DNA from 4 places in the Streptomyces sp. NPDC037301 genome. Region 4 is predicted to be linked to each of the others. Evidence: riboswitches for the same ligand, from Rfam matches in the RefSeq annotation. Region 4 holds a riboswitch; each other region holds the start of a gene.
The links. Region 4 has a riboswitch for cyclic di-AMP ahead of ACZ7IB_RS14610 (transglycosylase SLT domain-containing protein). Riboswitches for the same ligand answer to the same signal wherever they lie in the genome.
Positions count from the first base shown of each region.

Region 1: linked by a shared signal. The riboswitch ahead of ACZ7IB_RS23440 (M23 family metallopeptidase) and the one ahead of ACZ7IB_RS14610 (transglycosylase SLT domain-containing protein) in region 4 are both predicted to bind cyclic di-AMP.
Region 2: linked by a shared signal. The riboswitch ahead of ACZ7IB_RS28530 (transglycosylase family protein) and the one ahead of ACZ7IB_RS14610 (transglycosylase SLT domain-containing protein) in region 4 are both predicted to bind cyclic di-AMP.
Region 3: linked by a shared signal. The riboswitch ahead of ACZ7IB_RS13105 (M23 family metallopeptidase) and the one ahead of ACZ7IB_RS14610 (transglycosylase SLT domain-containing protein) in region 4 are both predicted to bind cyclic di-AMP.

Region 1 is NZ_JBVJWD010000014.1:192,462-195,902, forward strand. It holds gene ACZ7IB_RS23435 (PP2C family protein-serine/threonine phosphatase) at 228-1,385, shown strand; cyclic di-AMP (ydaO/yuaA leader) riboswitch at 1,740-1,892, shown strand; gene ACZ7IB_RS23440 (M23 family metallopeptidase) at 1,904-3,073, shown strand; gene ACZ7IB_RS23445 (aldo/keto reductase) at 3,214-3,441, shown strand, end outside.
Region 2 is NZ_JBVJWD010000020.1:104,858-108,298, reverse strand. It holds gene ACZ7IB_RS28540 (cytochrome P450 family protein) at 1-286, shown strand, start outside; gene ACZ7IB_RS28535 (transglycosylase family protein) at 411-1,364, shown strand; cyclic di-AMP (ydaO/yuaA leader) riboswitch at 1,664-1,835, shown strand; gene ACZ7IB_RS28530 (transglycosylase family protein) at 1,839-2,591, shown strand; gene eno (phosphopyruvate hydratase) at 2,956-3,441, shown strand, end outside.
Region 3 is NZ_JBVJWD010000006.1:181,992-185,432, reverse strand. It holds gene ACZ7IB_RS13110 (SGNH/GDSL hydrolase family protein) at 1-165, opposite strand, end outside; gene ACZ7IB_RS13105 (M23 family metallopeptidase) at 355-1,296, opposite strand; cyclic di-AMP (ydaO/yuaA leader) riboswitch at 1,300-1,456, opposite strand; gene ACZ7IB_RS13100 (alpha-galactosidase) at 1,753-3,441, opposite strand, start outside.
Region 4 is NZ_JBVJWD010000007.1:188,832-192,272, forward strand. It holds gene ACZ7IB_RS14605 (DUF2461 family protein) at 1-631, shown strand, start outside; gene ACZ7IB_RS14610 (transglycosylase SLT domain-containing protein) at 768-1,511, opposite strand; cyclic di-AMP (ydaO/yuaA leader) riboswitch at 1,516-1,700, opposite strand; gene ACZ7IB_RS14615 (ABC-F family ATP-binding cassette domain-containing protein) at 2,406-3,441, shown strand, end outside.

The sequences.
Region 1 (3,441 bases), on a different contig from region 4:
GGCACGCATGCAGCGTGCCGGGCCTGATTCATTTCCGCGTCGCGTTCCGGGGCGTGGGACGGCCGGCCTGCGGGCCCGTGCAGGAGCAGGTCCGGGCGGTGTGAGCTGTACCACGTATGTACCCCCATTGGTCGACGAGGAGTCGCCGCACGGCTCCGTTCCGGCGAGCCTGGGGGTGGGGCGCGGTACCGTCCGCAGCCGCGCGCGTACCGGGCAGGAGACCACAGGTGTGGAAGCGGCTGAAGCGGCGCGGCAGACATGTCGAGGGTGGCACCCGTTCCCGGCGGTTCGTCCGCATGCTGCCCGCCCTGATGATCCTCGGCGGGCTGGCGTTCGATCTCCTCACCCCGCCGGTCTTCACCGCCATTCCGCTGTTCGTGGCGGCGCCGCTGATCGCCGCGCCGTTCTTCTCGCTGTCCAGCACCATCTGTACCGGCATTGCCGCGATGGTGGCCGTCACCGTGCTGCGGCTGTACAGCAACCCGTTGCCGTTGGTCGTGCCGTTGATCGAGCTGCTCACCCTGGCCACCGTCTCGGTCCTCGCGGTTGTGATCAACGCGGTCGTACGGCGCGGCAATGAGCAACTGGCCTCCGCGCGGGTCATCGCGGAGACCGCCATGCGGGCGGTGCTGCCGAAGCCGTCCGACCGGATCGGCGGGCTGCATGTGGCGGCGCGGTACGAAGCGGCGCAGGCGGACGAGTTCGTCGGCGGCGACCTGTTCGCCGTGGCGGACACCCCCCAGGGGGTGCGACTGGTGGTCGGGGACGTACGGGGGAAGGGGCTCGACGCCGTGGAGTCGGTGGCGGTGGTCATCGGGGCGTTCCGGGAGGCGGCCGAGCAGGAGCGTTCGCTGGAGGGCGTGGCGCAGCGGCTGGAGCGGGCGCTGGCGCGGGAGGGAGCGCGGGGCGGGCTGGACGCGGTCGAGGGGTTCATCACCGCCGTACTGGCCGAGATCCCGTCCGGGGTGTCCCGGGTACGGATCGTCAACCGCGGTCATCCCGAGCCGATCCTGCTGCACCCGGACGGGGCGGTGGAGGTGCTGGGGTCCACGGTGCCCGCGCTACCGCTCGGGATGGACCTGGGGGTGTGGCCCGACCGGGCGGACGAGTGGGATCTGCCGGCGGGGACGACCCTGCTCCTCTACACCGACGGTCTCTCCGAGGCGCGGAACGCCGATGGGGTCTTCTACGACCCGGCGGCCCGGCTGCGCGGGCGGATCTTTCCGGGGCCCGAGGAGCTGCTGTCCGCGCTGACCGATGACGTGCGGCTGCACACAGGCGGCGAGACGACCGACGACATGGCGCTGCTCGCGGCCGTACGTCCCGCGGAAGGGCAGCCGGACCGGCGCAGGACCGTGAAGATCGTGGGCCTGGAAACGATGTGACGGGTGGGGCGGGGGCTCCGCGTGGATCGGATGCTTCGTGCGGGCCGGATGCTTCGTGCCGGCCGGGTGCCTCGTGCGGGCCGGGTGTTTCGCGCGGTTTGGGTGCGCGGCCTTGGGTACGGGATGCCACCGTACGTAACCGATAGGCGTCGCTCCGCATAACATTTGACGCAACGTCAGAAACCGGGTAATGACTGAGGGGCGATCAACTCGTCCGATTCCACCCGGTTGTGTCCCGTAAAGTCCAGGCCAAAGACCTGAACGATCAGTGGGAACAGCTTGGAATCGGACCCGTGTGTCTATTAACGTTCGATAACGCAGCGCGGTCGTCCCAGCCGTCGTCAGTGGCGGCACCGTGCGCGAGCGCCGAATTCCGCAAGGGAACCGGGGAACCACCTACATGGGGTGAATCGGACACCTGTGTCTCGTGAGAGGCAGAGGGGCCCGTAGGAGACCTTCCTGCTCCGAACCCGTCAGCTAACCCGGTAGGCGAGAAGGAAGGAAAGGAGTGCGCCCCCGTGGCGTCCAACAAGCCTGCCCCCGAGGCCCCCTCTCGGTTCAACCCCGAGTTCAGTTCCGACTTCGGCGCCGACTTCGGAACCGATTTCGGCTCCGACTACGGAACCGCCGGGACGGGAACGGCGTTCGGCGGCGACTTCGCCGGTGAGTTCGGCAGCGATTTCCGCGCCGACGGCAACGCTGAGCCCGACAGAAGCTGGGACGAGTGGAACCCCACCGAGGAGTCCGTCCGCCCCGTACGCGGCAAGCACCGCATCGCCAAGCAGCGCAACGGACTTGCCCGTAGCTCCACGGTGCTCGGGGTCGGTGTCATCGCGGCAGTCGGCGCGAGCGGCATGGCCACCGCGCAGAGCAAGCCGCCGGTCTCCATCTCCCTTCCCGACTCCATCTCGGACAACCTCCCCGACGCCAAGTCCCTTCCCGGCGTGGGCTCCCTGTTCTCCGGTGAGTCCGAGGCCGACAAGGCCGAGGCCGCCGCCGCTGCCGCCCCGCTCACCACCGCCGGCCTCACCGCCGCCGAGGCCGAGCAGGGCACGATGGACGCGGGCGAGGCACTCCGCGCCCGCATCCTCCAGCAGGCCGAGCAGCAGCGGGACGCCGCCGACGCCGAGGCCAAGGCGGCGCAGGAGAAGGCGGCCGCGGAGAAGGCCGCCGCCGAGGCCAAGAAGCAGCAGGACGCGGCCGAGGCCAAGGCCGCCGCCGAGAAGAAGAAGGCGGAGGAGGAAGCCAAGGCGAAGGCCGAGGCCCTGCGGCTCGCCAAGCTCGCCGCCAGCTACGCCATCCCGACCTCCTCGTACACGATCACCTCGACCTTCGGCCAGGCCGGCCCGATGTGGTCCTCCGGCCACCACACCGGCCTCGACTTCGCGGCGCAGGCCGGCACCCCGATCAAGGCCGTACACGGCGGCACCATCAAGTCGGCAGGCTATTCCGGTTCGTACGGCTACCGCACGGTGCTGGAGCTCGACGACGGTACGGAGCTGTGGTTCTGCCACCAGTCCTCGATCGGCGTCAGCGTCGGCCAGAAGGTCACCACCGGTGAGACCATCGGCCGGGTCGGCGCGACCGGCAATGTCACGGGCGCGCACCTCCACCTGGAGGTCCACACCCCCGACGGTACGGGCATCGACCCGATGGCCTGGCTGCGCGACAAGGGCCTCAACCCCTGATCCGCCGGCCGCCTCCCGGCCTTCGTGATCCGAGCCGGTTCGCAGGCCGTTGAACCCCGGCAGTCCTGACGCTCACCCCCCGACGTCAGGGCTGCCGGTCTGCCGGAATAGCGGACCCGCCGGAGTCCGTTGATCGAGATATGACTTCTCTTCGTAAGCTGGGCCCTTCCGACCTCCAGGTCTTCCCGCTCGCCCTGGGTGGCAACGTCTTCGGCTGGACCGCCGACGAGGCGCAGTCGTTCGCCGTGCTGGACGCCTACGCCGCGGCGGGCGGCAACTTCGTCGACACCGCCGACGCCTACACCGCCTGGATCCCGGGCAACGAGGGCGGCGAGTCGGAGACCGTCATCGGCAAGTGGCTCGCGGCA
Region 2 (3,441 bases), on a different contig from region 4:
CGCAGCCGACCGCGACCCGGAGCGCTTCGAGGACCCCGACACGCTCGACCTCGCACGGCGTGACAATCAGCACCTCGGATACGGGCACGGCATCCACTACTGCCTGGGAGCACCGCTCGCCCGACTGGAGGGACAGGCCGCGCTCGCGACGCTTCTGAGGCGCCTTCCGGATCTGCGGCTTGCGGTGGAACCTACCGATTTGCGGTGGCGTGGCGGGCTCATCATGCGTGGACTGCGCACTCTGCCCGTGGAGTTCGCGCCGGGGTCCGCCCCCGGCATGAAGTGACGATCCGTCAACTCTGTGACTTTCACGTGATCTGTGCTGCATCGACTTGTGACACACGTTCGAGTCCCGCTAGGTTCACCGTTCGACTCACCAGTCACTCGTCAGTCACACGGAAGGCAACCCCATGGGCTCCGCGAACGGCAGACACCGTCGCCCTCGTCAGGCACCCGCCATCGTCGTCGCCGCGGGCGTGACCGGATCGGCCATCGCCATCCCGCTGCTCGGCGCGTCCGGTGCGCACGCGGCCGACGCCACGACCTGGGACCGGGTGGCCGAGTGCGAGAGCGGCGGCATGTGGAGCGCCGACCTCGGCAACGGCTTCTATGGCGGTCTGCAGTTCTCGCAGGAGACCTGGAAGGCGTACGGCGGCGAGACGTACGCCCCGCGTGCCGACCTCGCCAGCCGCGCGCAGCAGATAGCCGTGGCCCAGAAGGTCCTGGACGACAAGGGCCCGCAGGCGTGGCCCAGCTGTGCGGTCATCTCCGGCCTCGCGGTGGACGGGACGCTGCCGGGTGTCGACCCGGGGTCCGCACCCTCCTCCGAGCCGACACAGAGCGCGGAGCCGGCTGACGGTGCGTCGGCGGCCCCGTCCGATGACGCCGCGCCGTCGGGCAGGGCCTCGGACGGTACGGGCGGCTCGAAGGGCTCGAGCGCCGCCGACAAGTCGGCCGACAAGGCCAGGACGTCCGCGAAGCCTCCGGCCACCGCGCCGGCCACTCCGTCCTCCGGGGTGCCCGATTCGTCCGGCTCATCCGGTTCATCCGATTCGTCCGACGGTGTCGGTGGCAAGCACCGCGGCGCGCCGGCCCCCGAAGGGAGCCGGGATGCGTACGGCGTTGACCGCGAGTCGGGCCGCCACGCCTCCCGCGGTGACGCCGACGCGCGCGACGCGGGCGCTTCGGTCGCCGACGGTACGTACACCGTGCACCCCGGCGACAACCTCTGGGCGATTGCTGACGCACAGAAGGTTTCCGGTGGCTGGCCCGCACTCTACGAGGCCAACAAGGATGCCGTCGGCTCCGACCCGGACCTCATCCTCCCTGGCCAGAGCCTCGATCTCGATGTGAAGGCCGAGTGAGGTCGGTCTGAAAATCGGTTAAAAAGGCCTCAAAAACTGGGGTAGTTCAGAGACCTATGTCCGCTTATGTGTAAGTGAGACATGGGTCTCTTTGCGTCAACTGGCGTGTCGCGTCCGGGTAACCCTTCTGCACCGCCCCCACCTGCGAAAACGACGGTTCCTCAGATGCAAGTAGGGGAAGATTGTCCGATGTGTCCGTCTTTGAATGTGAGGGTTGCGTATGTTTACGGTCGGAACCGCTCGCACCGCGGGCCCCGTCGACCGTCACGCCGAATCCTGCCGTCGGTCGAAGGGAACAGACGCGTAAAGCGCCGTAGGCAGGAGCGGGGGACCCAGGTAAGCGCCGGGCCCGATCGTCGAAAGACGCATCAGGACCGGCTTGGGGTGAAGTCGCGTGCTAGGACGTGCGACCGGGCAACTCACTTGGCCCGAACCCGACAGCTCACCTCGTAGGCGTCGGTGAGGAGAAGTTCCATGCTGCTTTCCAGCAAGGGCAAGCACCGCCGCCCGTCCAAGGCCGTCCGTATCGCCACGCTCGCCGGTGTCGCCGGTACCGCTGTCGCCGTACCGCTGATGGGCGCGACCGGCGCCTCCGCCGCCTCTGTCGCCACCTGGGACGCCGTCGCCCAGTGCGAGTCCGGTGGCAACTGGTCCATCAATACCGGTAACGGCTACTACGGCGGTCTGCAGTTCTCGCAGTCCAGCTGGGCCGCCGCCGGTGGTACGCAGTACGCCTCCCGTGCCGACCTGGCCACCAAGGCTCAGCAGATCGCCACCGCCGAGAAGCTCCTCGACATGCAGGGGCCGGGTGCCTGGGGCTGCGCCGGTGCCGGCAACCTGACCAACGACGGTGTCGACCCGGGCGTCGACACCGGCTCCTCCTCGAACTCCACCTCCAGCTCCAACGCCACCGAGCAGAAGAGCACCCCGGCCGCGCCGAAGCGGCAGGCCCAGCCGGAGAAGACCGAGCGCACCGAGGCCCCGGCCGCCTCCCGTTCGGACCGCTCCGCCGCCCCGCAGGCCGAGAAGACCGTCACCACCCCGACCGGCGAGAAGGTCAAGAAGGGCGACGGCGAGTACAAGGTCGCCTCCGGCGACTCCCTGAGCAAGATCGCCGCCGACCACAAGGTCAAGGGCGGCTGGCAGCAGCTGTTCGAGCTGAACAAGGACATCGTCAAGGACGCCGACCTGATCTACCCGGGTCAGCAGCTCCACCTGACGAAGTAGTTCAGGCTCACTCCCCCCGAGCACCCCGGCCCGGCGCGCAATCCCCCGTACGCGCCGGGCCGGGGTTTCTGCGTGACGCGGCACCTCTGTCCGATACGCCGCCTCCACGTGTGGTGCGTCACCCCTGTACAGAGGGAGCCCCGTGTGCCGCACAGGGGGTGTTGGCTATGGGTGATCGTTCAACTGTTGTAGTTGCTGATCAGTAAAATTCTGACCGTTTGCCCGGCAATGCTCGCTCTTGGGTCCTTTTTCGTCCCAGGGGACGGGCGGTCGTCCGACTGAGCGGGCCGGGCCGGTTAGGCTCTTGTCGCAAGGCCAAAGTGACCCTGCACAACCAGTGTCATATCCCAGAAGGAGATGCCTCGTGCCGTCCATCGACGTCGTCGTAGCCCGGGAAATCCTCGACTCCCGGGGGAACCCCACGGTCGAGGTCGAGGTTGGCCTCGACGACGGCAGCACGGGTCGTGCTGCCGTGCCGTCCGGCGCCTCCACCGGTGCGTTCGAGGCCATTGAGCTTCGCGACGGTGACCCCAACCGTTACCAGGGCAAGGGCGTCGAGAAGGCCGTCCTCGCCGTGATCGAGCAGATCGGCCCGGAGCTCGTCGGCTACGACGCGACCGAGCAGCGGCTGATCGACCAGGCGATGTTCGACCTGGACGCCACCGAGAACAAGGGTTCGCTCGGCGCCAACGCCATCCTCGGCGTCTCGCTGGCCGTCGCCCACGCCGCCTCCGAGGCCTCGGACCTGCCGCTGTTCCGCTACCTCGGTGGTCCGAACGCGCACCTGCTGCCCGTTCCGATGATGAACATCCTCAACGGTGGGTCGCACGCCGACTCCAACGTGGACATC
Region 3 (3,441 bases), on a different contig from region 4:
GTCCGCGAGAAGTACCGCGAAACGGTCCGCCCAGCCGACGAAGGTTCCGTCCGGGCCGGGGTCGCCGACTCCCTCGGTGAAGCTGTCGCCAATCGCTGCGTACGACCCGATGACGCCATGTCGGTTGATGACGCCACGTTGATTTTTTCTCGAATCGTCTGCCACAAACGCTCATCCTGCACCGCCGAATGTGACCTACGCGACCGTAATAAGGGGTTGACGGGTGGTGAGATAGACCACCCGGTCAGGTTTTGGTAAAGGGGGAATAAGCAGAAGGGACGGTGCGCCGTCGCGCACCGCCCCTTCTGTGTTGCTCAGGTCATGCCTTGTCGCTCAACTGCCCGGCCGTTCGGCTCAGACGTAGATGCCGTGCGAAGCCAGGTAGGCGATCGGGTCGATGTCCGAGCCGTACGCCGGGCCCGTGCGGACCTCGAAGTGCAGGTGCGGGCCGGTGGCGTTGCCGGTGGCGCCGGAGAGGCCGATCTGCTGACCGGTGCTCACGGTCTGGCCTGCGGAGACGGAGATCGAGGACAGGTGGCCGTACTGCGAGTAGTGGCCGTCGGCGTGCTTGATGACGACCTGGTTGCCGTACGCGCCGCCCCAGCCGGCGGTGACGACGGTGCCGGAGGTGATGGTCTTCACGCCGGTGCCGGTGAAGACGGGGAAGTCGATGCCGGTGTGGCTGCCGCTGGACCAGTTGGAGCCGGAGGCGCGGTATCCGGTGGTGTGGTTGCCGGGGACCGGGTGGGTGTAGCCGGAACTGTTGCTCTGGCCTGCCGGGGCGGAGGTCTTGGATTCCGTGACCGTCGAGGCCTTGGCCGGGGCGGACTTCTCCACGACCGACGAGGGCACCGAGGGGGCCTTCGACGGGAGGGCCGCGCCCGCGCCGGCGCCGGTGGACGCGGCGTGGCCCGACTCCTTGCCGCCGAGCGTCAGCTTCATGCCCGGGAAGATCAGGCTGGGGTCTTCACCGACGACCTTGCGGTTGTTCTGGTACAGCTTCTGCCAACCGCCCTCGACCTTGTACTCGGTGGCGATCTTCGACAGGTAGTCGCCGGAGACGACGGAGTACGTCGTGGTGGCGGCCTGCTTCTGCGCGACCGGCTTGGCCGGGGCGGCGTGCGTGGCGGCGGAGGCCGACTGCGGCGCGGCGGTCGGGGCCGACTGCGGCGCGGCCTGGGCACCGGTGGCGCCGAGCAGCGGCAGTGCGATGACGGCACCACCGGCGCCTGCGGCGGCGATGCCGCGGGCGATGGCGCTGGACTTCGTACGACGATGCTTACCCGATATGGGCATGACGTGCTTCCTCTCCGGCGCCTGCGAGGTGAGCTGTCGGGTTCGGGCTGGAGATGCCCGGCCGCACTGAGCGCGGCTTCACCCCTAGCCGGCCGGATTTCTCCGATCGGCGGCCTACCTGGTTCCCCCGCTCCTGCCACGCGATGAGTGGGTGCGAATTCCGGGCGGCGGCAGGATTAGGCGGTCCGTCCGGATTGACGGTGACCGTAAGCGAGTCGGGACGGCGATAACAACCCACTGGTTCCGTACCGGAATCCGCGCTCGGAAATCGGCGCGGAATTCTGGTCACACTCCGTGGATCAAGAATCTTGTCTTTCCGCGCCGCGCACGGAATACCCGACTGCCCCGCCAGCACACACCGTCACGGATATGATTCCGCTCACGAGAGGGCGACCATCTCCCGTAGAAGCGGGGCGTATTGAGCTAAATGCACTGATTACGGACATGTCGCGCCCGTCATTCGCGTCGGAGCCTCAGCACCCGCGCGTCGAGATCCCCCCGAAGCCCGGTGTGCAGCCCCTGGTGCAGCAGTACCGAACCGTGGTGCACCACCCCCGTGTCCAGGCAGGTGTACGTCGCTGCGGGGTCGATCCCGCGCAGCCGCAGGGCCGGGGGCCGCTCCCCGTACCTCTGTGCCTCCAGCCACATCAGGAGCACGGTCTCGTCCCCGTGGACGTACTGGACCGCGCTGAGTCCGCCGCGCGGGGCGCGCAGCCGGTACAGCGCACCGTGCTGCACCACCGGCCGGATCTCCTTGTAGAGATCCACCCAGTTCCGCGCCTCGGCCAACTCCTCCTCGCTCCAGTCGGCGAGGTCCCCGCCGACCCCGAGCACACCGGCCATCGCGCTCACGAAACGGAACCGCAGTGAGCTGGCCCTGTCGTTGAGCTGGACGTTCGGGCTGTCGGTGACCCAGGCGGCCATCACCCGGGCCGGATGGATCTGACCGAAGCCCTCCTGGATGGTGAGGCGGTCGAGCGGGTCGGTGTTGTCGGAGGTCCATACCTGGTCCGTACGGGACAGAATCCCCAGGTCGATCCTGCCGCCGCCGCCCGAGCAGGACTCGAAGGCGACGGAGGGGTGCGCGGCACGGAGCCGGTCGATCAGCGCGTACAGGGCGTCCACGTGCTCGATCCAGAGCTTCTGCTGATACTCCTCACCCGGCCAGCCCGCGTCGGTGAAGCTGCGGTTGAAGTCCCATTTCACATAGTCGACGGGCGCACTGGAGAGCAGTGTGTCCAGTTGCTCCCACAGATAGTCCTGCACATCGGTGCGGGCCAGATTGAGCACCATTTGATTGCGGAACTCGGTCCGCGCCCGCCCAGGGAAATGCTGCACCCAGTCGGGGTGCGCGCGATAGAGATCGCTGTCGGCATTGACCATTTCCGGCTCGACCCAGATACCGAACTGCATGCCGAGTCCGTGCACTTCGTCGGCGAGCGGCTTCAGTCCGCCGGGAAAGCGGTCCGGATTCGGCGTCCAGTCGCCGAGCCCGGCTCGGTCGCTGGTGCGCTGCCCGAACCACGCGTCGTCCACGACGAACAGCTCGACGCCCATCGCGGCGGCGCGCTCGGCGAGGGCGCGCTGCTGCTCCTGCGAGATGTCGAAGCCGGTCGCCTCCCAGGAGTTGTAGAGCACCGGCCGCAGGCTCTGTGCGTCCGGGATCACATGGGCCAGCTGCCAGGCGTGCCAGGCCCGGCTCGCCCCGCCGAACCCCTCCGCACTCCACAGACCGGCAAAGACGGGGGTGGTGTACGACTCCCCCGGCGCGAGCAGCAGCAGCCCCGAGTCGTCGTAGCCGGCGCCGCCGGTGATCTGTACGAGCCCATCGGGGAGCTGCTGTACGGAAATCCGCCACGACCCGGACCAGCCGAGCGCACAGCCGTACACCTCGCCGCCCTCCTCGGTCGCCGCACCGTCGGCGTCGAGTGCGACCCACGGCAGGTACTGGTGCCCGGTGTGGCCGCGCCTGCTGGAGATGACGCTCTCGCCGTACGTCAGCTCCACCCGTGCAAGCTGCGACTCCGCCGCCCAGCGTCCGTGCAGCCGGCTCAGCCGCCAGCCGTCGCGGGCGGGCAGCGACCAGGCTGCCGCGTCGGCGCGCAGCAGTTCCAGCGGCGGACCGTCCGGCCCCGCGTGGGCGAC
Region 4 (3,441 bases):
CTGGACAGAGCAAGCGTTCGAGCTGCTTCTGCAGTTGGAGGGCATGCCTTCGCAAGAAGCTCGCGAGAAGCACAGAAAGGACCGGGAGCGTCTCGTACGGCAGCCCATGATCGCGTTGCTGAACGATGTGGCCGACGCGGACCAGGCCTACGAAGACTTCTCCGTCTGGGGGTTCCGCAAGGACCCGTGGTGGTGGCAGCACCAAGTGGCGGCGATCCGGATCGCACGCAACGTCGAGATCGGTCTCCGCTTCGACCTCGACGGGCTCCGGATCAAGGGCGGCTGGACCTACCCGGACCCGGGGCAGGTGCCGTTGTTCCGTACGGCCGTTGCCGCGCAGGGCAGTGGCCCCGGGCTGGTGCGCGCCGTCGAGGCGCTGGGGGCACAGGGGTACGAGATCACCGGCGACACCATGAAGCGCATGCCACGCGGCCATGACGCCGGTCATCCCCGTGCCGACCTGCTCCGGTACCGCTCGGTCTCCGCTGCCCGTCCCCTCGGCGGGGACTGCGCACAGCACACGTCGGCGTTGGTCGACGCCGTGCTCCGAGCGGCGGAGGAGTTGGAACCCCTGCTCTCCTGGCTCGCCGGCCATGTGACCGTTCCCGGTTCCCGCCGGCGCGCCGTCTAGCGTCGCCTCCGCATGCTGTCCACGTGGGTGAGAGTCCGAAAGGCGGTCCCTGACCGGTGGGTGCGGTCCCTTCCGAGGGGCCTGTTCGGCCCCTCGCCACCCGTCGGTACTGAACGGCCATCGGCGCCGCTGTGCGTCAGTAGGCCCCGAACACGTTGTCGATGGAGCCGTACTTGTCGGCGGCGTAGTTGCACGCTGCGGTGATGTTGGCGATCGGGTCGTAGCTGTCCATCGACGTACCGGGCACGTGGTAGGCACGGAACGTCGGGTCGATGATCTGGAGGAGGCCCTTGGACGGCGTGCCCTTGACGGCGTTCGAGTCCCAGTTGTTGATGGCCAGAGGATTACCGGAGGACTCGCGCATGACGTTGCGGTGGATTCCGTCGTAGCTGCCGGGAATTCTGTGCTTGGCCATGACGGCCAGCGACTCCTTGATCCAGCCGTCCAGATCGTTCGTGTACGTCGCAGGCTTCGCGGCCGGTGCGGCAGTGGTGGAAGTCTTGGACTCGGCCTGGGCACCGATTGTCAGCTTCATGCCCGGGCGAATCCCTGCGGGGTTGTCGCCGACGATCTCTCGATTGTCCTCGTACAGCTTCTTCCAGCCACCGCTGAGCGAATGCTCCCGCGCGATCTTGGAAAGGGTATCGCCCGCGATCACAAAATAGACGGTGGGCGCTTCCTTCTGCGCGGTCTTTTCCTTGACGGAGGCGACGGTCGACGCCGCAGCCTTTTCGGCGGTGGCGGACTGCGCCGGCGCGGCCGAGGCGAAGCCGGCACCGACCAGCGGAAGCACGAGAGCGGCTCCGCCCGTGGCCGCGACGATGAGACCGCGGGTCAGCGAAGTGGACTTACGACGACGGTGGTTACCCGTTGCAGGCATAGCGAATTCCTCTCCGTCGCCTACGAGGTGAGCTGTCGGGTTCGGACTGGAGATGTCTGGTCGCACGCAAATGCGGCTTCACCCCGAGCCGTTCCGGATACCGGATCGGCGGCCTACCTGGGTCCCCCGCTCCTGCCATACATGAGTGGTCGGATTGCCGGACGGCGGCAGGATTCGGCGTTCCGTCCGGATTGACGGTGACCGTAGACGAGAAACACCGAAAGGAACAAGGGTCTATTTCTGGATCACAATTCATTTGCAAGATCGAACCGCGGATTTGGCAGTAATCCACCTCACACTGCGAAGCCAAATTTCCCTGCGCAGAAGGGAACCGGGTAGCGCGCCACGGCGCCTTGAACTCTGAACGTGACTCACACCACGGGGTCCCCAAAAGGCGCAATTCGGGCAATATTCAAAGGTTGCAACTCTCTCCAAATGCCTCTTTCATTAACCAAGGGATCACCTCTAAGCAAATCGCCCATACTGGAGCATTTAAATACGATCCGGATGCCTCTCGGGCCGATCGCACCCGACAGGGCTCCATGGCCTCCGGGCGAAGCGGCCCGCGGGCCGCTCGTCGCACTCCCCCACACGACATCGAGGCTTTGCCTTTCGCCCTCCGGGTAGATATCGTTTTCAACGGCTCTGTTGTCTCCGATAGAGGTGGACGTTGCGCATCTGAGGTTCGCGATCATCGCGCCGTACGGCTCCAGCCGTACGCCCGTCACGCGGTAGCAGTGTTCAGTCCTGCCCGTGACCCCGCGTGGATGCGACCTCGGTGCATGAGCCGTCCCTCGATCTTTCGGACCGCCGCACCTCCCTCTCGGTTCGGTCGCTGCGTGGTGCTCGCATACGAAGCCCCCATTCACCGCGCTTGCGACTGCGAGGATCACCATGGCGACACCCACCGCCCCCAACGCCTCTCTCACCTGCTCCGCCCTGTCCTTCCAGTGGCCGGACGGCACGACCGTCTTCGACGGGCTCTCCCTCAGCATCGGCCGCGGCCGCACCGGTCTCGTCGGGACCAACGGCGCGGGCAAGTCGACACTGCTGCGACTGCTGGCCGGCCAACTGCGCCCGTCCCAGGGCTCGGTGACCGTCGGTGGCAGCCTCGCCCACCTCCCTCAGAACATCACCCTCGACACGGGGCTGCGTGTGGACGAGGCCCTGGGCATCGCCGGACGGCGCAATGCGCTGCGCGCCATCGAAGCCGGGGATGTGGACGAGAAACACTTCGAGACGATCGGCGACGACTGGGACGTCGAGGAACGAGCCCTCGCGACACTGGGGTCACTCGGACTCGGCGATGTCGAACTGGACCGCACCGTGGGCCAGTTGTCCGGCGGGGAGACCGTCCTGCTGCGCCTGGCCGCACTGCTGCTGGAGCATCCCGACGTTCTCCTGCTGGACGAACCGACCAACAACCTCGACGTGTTCGCTCGCCACAGGCTCTACGAGGCCGTCGACTCCTGGCGCTCCGGTGTCCTCGTCGTGGTGAGCCACGACCTCGAACTGCTGGAGCGCGTGGACCGCATCGCCGAACTGCGCTCCGGATCCGTGAACTGGTACGGAGGCGGCTGGTCCGCCTACGAAGAAGCCCTGGCCACCGAACAGGAAGCCGCCGGGCGGATGTTGCGGGCCGCCGAGGCCGACGTACGCCGGCAGAAGCGCGAGCTGGAGGAGACCCACGTGAAGCTGGCGCGCCGCCAGCGGCACGGCAGGAAGATCGAGGCCGAGCGACGGCTCCCGAAGATCCTCGCCGGCGCGCGGAAGCGGTCCGCGCAGGAGTCGGCGGGCAAGCTTCGCGGCCTCCAGGAGGAGCGGCTGAGTGAGGCGCGCGAGCGCCGCGAAGAGGCCGCGGACGCGATCCGTAACGACGCCGAGATCCGGGTGAGCCTTCCCCACACCGCCGTTCCCACCGGACGCGCCG